Regions from separate parts of the Parageobacillus caldoxylosilyticus genome, predicted to be linked through region 1. Evidence: riboswitches for the same ligand, from Rfam matches in the RefSeq annotation. Region 1 holds a riboswitch; the other holds the start of a gene.
The links. Region 1 has a riboswitch for S-adenosylmethionine ahead of BV455_RS11455 (methionine ABC transporter ATP-binding protein). Riboswitches for the same ligand answer to the same signal wherever they lie in the genome.
Positions count from the first base shown of each region.

Region 2: it holds a riboswitch for S-adenosylmethionine, as region 1 does, so the genes downstream of both, BV455_RS06530 (phosphoadenylyl-sulfate reductase) here and BV455_RS11455 (methionine ABC transporter ATP-binding protein) in region 1, are expected to answer to the same signal.

Region 1 is NZ_CP040553.1:2,267,760-2,269,962, reverse strand. Features, by position in the region: gene BV455_RS11460 (methionine ABC transporter permease) at 1-311, opposite strand, end outside; gene BV455_RS11455 (methionine ABC transporter ATP-binding protein) at 301-1,329, opposite strand; SAM riboswitch class I at 1,426-1,534, opposite strand; gene BV455_RS11450 (SCP2 sterol-binding domain-containing protein) at 2,015-2,203, opposite strand, start outside.
Region 2 is NZ_CP040553.1:1,267,447-1,269,649, forward strand. Features, by position in the region: gene BV455_RS06525 (DUF1128 domain-containing protein) at 42-266, shown strand; SAM riboswitch class I at 692-800, shown strand; gene BV455_RS06530 (phosphoadenylyl-sulfate reductase) at 926-1,633, shown strand; gene BV455_RS06535 (inorganic phosphate transporter) at 1,648-2,203, shown strand, end outside.

The DNA of each region.
Region 1 (2,203 bases):
CCGATAATCAAAGCCGGCAATGCCGCGTTGGCGCCAAGCATTGTTCCGACAACGAATTTCGTAAACGGGATTAACAAAATAATTAAGATAATAAATGGAATGGAACGGAAAACATTAACAATAGCAGCAATGATCATATTCACCAGGCGGTTCTCCCAGAGGTTTCCCTTTGACGTTAAAAATAAAAGCAGTCCAAGAATCGTTCCCAATATAAATGTCGCCACAACGGCGACGCCTGTCATATAAAGCGTCTCAACCGTAGCCGCCCAAATCATATCCCATTCTACGTTCGGCAAGAGGTTAGCGAGCATCCGTAATCACCTCCACTGCCACTTGCTGCTGGCGAATATAATCGATCGCGCGGGCCACTTCCTCTTTTTCCCCATCCATATGAACAAACAGCACACCGTAGGCGCCTTGATGAGTTTGTGAAATTTTCCCTTGTAAAATATTTGCATCCACTTGAAACTGACGCACAACATTGGCAATCAGCGGCTGTTCCGCAGCCTCTCCGACGAACGTCAATTGGATAACCGTTCCGTTCGGATATTTATCGAGCAGATGGGTAATCGTTTCTTTTGTTTCCTCCGGTTCAACAACCTGTTGCACAAACCGTTTCGTAATCTCTTGTTTTGGCTGCCGGAACACTTGCAGCACTTCGCCTTGCTCGACAATTTTTCCGTTCTCCATCACTGCGACGCGATCGCAAATTTTACGAATCACATGCATTTCATGGGTAATTAATACGATCGTCAATCCTAAACGTTTATTAATATCCACCAAAAGCTCCAAAATGGAATCGGTTGTCTGCGGGTCTAGCGCGGATGTCGCCTCATCGCACAATAACACTTTTGGATTGTTTGCTAACGCACGCGCGATGCCAACGCGCTGCTTTTGCCCGCCGCTCAGCTGTGACGGGTAAGCATGTTCTCTTCCTTGCAGCCCGACAAGCTGAATTAGCTCATCGACCCGCTTTTTCCGCGTTTCTTTCGGAATACCAGCAATTTCTAAAGGAAATGCAATATTTTCATGAACGGTTCTTGACCATAATAAATTAAAATGCTGGAAAATCATCCCGATTTCCTGGCGAGCCTTTCGCAATTCTTTTCCTTTAATATTAGCCATATCCCGTCCGGCAACAATGACTTTACCGCTTGTCGGTTTTTCCAATCCGTTAAGAAGACGGATGAGCGAGCTTTTCCCCGCGCCGCTATATCCGATAATTCCAAAAATTTCCCCTTCCTTAATTTGCAAAGAAACATTGTCGACTGCGGTGATCGACCCGCTTGCCGCTTCATATATTTTTGTCACATTTTCCAACGTAATCATGCACATTTTCACCTTCCTTCATCTAGCAGGCGGCTCGTTCCAAAAAGAAAACCTTTCTGCTCGAAGAGAACAGAAAGGTAATCATTACCATTCCGTCTCTTATCTCCCAAAGCAGATGCTTTGTGTGAATTGGCACCATTTCAGCGTATATGCTGACGGTTGCCGGGCTTCATTGGGCACATCCCTCCACCTCTCTTGATAAGAGCGCAACAATCATATTATTCAATTACAAATCTTCAATTAATTACAAATTAATTTACGAATGTGATTGTATCATCTTATGTCGAATCATGTCAACAAAAAAAATTTTTCTCCCATATTTTTCGGCAATCTTACTTTTATGATGAAACGGAAATATTCAAAGTAATCCACGTCGCAGCGGCAATGGTCTGCCCTAAATCCTCAATTCATTCATTGATGTTTTCCAATCCCAACAGACGACCAAATCCTCTGTTCCCCCCTTGATTTGTAATAAAAACTCTCTCTTGTCAGGGAGAGAAGGGGGACATGTTTTTGATCTTTTCGAGCCGTCTAGGTTCCTGGAATTAGCACCGTGTTAGGAAAATCAATTGCGGGATTGCACTGGGCAGCCTCTCCGCTTCTTGTAATCAAAGTTTTTTCTGAATGGCAGCACTATTTTCTGCGCCTATGAATTTTTTGCATAGGAAATTATGTGAAACATTATTTAACAAACATATCGATATGGCTTGGCTAAGTGAAGCAATGACTCCAACAATAACATATGCCGGAAACTTCCGGAAATACACACTTCTTTCAGGCGAATTTGCTGCTGCAATTTCATCCTTCCGCTTAATAGCGATTCCAATGCTTCTTTTGACCCGCGCACCGTTAATACCCGACGCTCGTCTACTTC
Region 2 (2,203 bases), 1.0 Mb from region 1:
TGGTACAATACATATAACCTGGCAAAGGAGGGAGTAAAAAAATGGATTTGTCAAAAAAATCAACAGAAAATGTCGAGTATATGGTAGAAAAAATAAAAGCAAAGTTAAAAGTATTAAATTTAGACGCAATTAAACCTTCTCATTTTTCGGAAGAGTGGTATGATGAGTTGAAAGAAATATATGACATGGTAATGAAAAGAGAGACGTTCAGCCCGAGCGAAATGCAGGCGATTGCCGAAGAGCTGGGAAATTTGCGAAAGAAATGAAATTCCTTTTTCGTTTCTTTCCAATGTGGCAGGAAGCTTTATATCACGGCTTTTTCGCTTCGGTAATCGCGCTGACCAATGCCGGATTTGATATTGCCGGTTTGTCCCTCATTCCATGATTGCGATGCTTATGTTTATCGGCCACATCGGCATTTTATCCTTTCTTTTTCTCATCCTCGGCATAGAAATAAAAGAAACATACCATTCCCCAAAAGAACGCGTCACTGATCGGATCAACCAAGGTACAGCAAAGCACCTTGGTTTTTACATGTGAAAAACAGATCAACAAAGAAAGCTGATTCTTGATGCCCATAGCCAAAAAATAGTTCCTTTTTCCCTTTACAAAAAAATAAATTCCCATAGAAAAACTAGGATTGACTTCCGTGTGAATTGTGTTAAAATTTTAATCAATTACAATTACATAAAACTTATCAAGAGTGAGGGAGGGACTGGCCCGATGAACTCCGGCAACCTGCTTGGCCGAAAGCAAGGTGCTAATTCCAGCAAAATGGGTACCATTTTGGAAGATAAGGCGCTATCAGTGACCGGTTGGCTCTTCCAAAATGGGAGAGCGTTTTTTATCAGCGCTCGTTCTCTTTCTATTCCAATATAACCAATTAATCCACTTTATTTTCTTTGACTTCAAAGGAGGGAGAAAGATGCTCACTTATCAAACGTGGGAAACGGAAGAAAAACCGTCATTTCCTCACGATAATGAAACAAAAGGGGCGCTTGATGTCCTCGCTTGGGCATACCGCCAATATGAGAACAATATTGTGTATGCCTGCAGCTTCGGCATTGAAGGAATCGTGTTAATTGATTTAATTTCGCAAGTAAAGCCAGATGCGGAAATCGTATTTCTCGATACCGGTCTTCATTTTCGTGAAACATACGAGACAATCGAAAAGGTAAAAGAAAAATATCCTTCCCTCCGCATTGTAATGAAACAGCCAAGCTTATCCTTAGACGAACAGGCAAAACAATTCGGGGACGAATTATGGAAGCACCATCCAAATAAATGCTGTGAATTGCGGAAGGTGATTCCACTGCGCGAAGTATTGACCGGGGTAACCGCTTGGATTTCCGGCCTGCGCCGCGAACAATCGCCGACACGCAGCCACGTCCAATACATTAATAAAGATGACAAATTCCAATCGATCAAAATCTGCCCGCTCATTCATTGGACATGGAAAGACGTATGGAACTATGTATATAAATACGAGCTTCCGTACAATGTGCTTCATGATCAAGGTTATCCAAGCATCGGCTGCGAGCCATGCACAGCCCCTGCTCTCGATCCGAACGACTTGCGTTCCGGCCGCTGGGTCGGTCACAAAAAAACGGAATGCGGGCTTCATATCTCATAGGGAGAGACACGAATATGCTCCTTGTTGTTGCTTTTATCGTATCCTTTTTCTTTGCGATGAATATCGGTGCCAGCGGCGCCGCCGCCGCAATGGGAGTGGCGTACGGATCCGGCGCCATCAGGCGGAGATCAACTGCCCTTCTGCTTTGCGGATTAGGAGTGTTTCTTGGCAGCCTCGTCGGCGGCGAGGTCGTCAAAACGATCGGTTCCGGGATTATCCCGTCTTCCATCTTGACCATCAAAATTGTCGTGATCATTTTAACTGCCGCGACAATATCCTTATTCGCCGCCAATATCATGGGCATTCCGCTCTCTACGAGCGAAATTACGGTCGGTTCGGTTGTCGGCGTCGGCATTGCCTATCAAACCGTATATTTTCATAAATTGCTGTTTATTGTTTCCATATGGATCATTATCCCCATCATCGCCTTTGCATTTACGTTTTTCGTAGGAAAATGGTTTTTATCGCTAAAGCGAAAATATCCACAATTAGAACAAGGCAGATGGGGAAAAACGTTCGTCACGCTTTTAATTGTGACCGGCTTTTTTGAAGCTTTTTCGGCTGGAATGA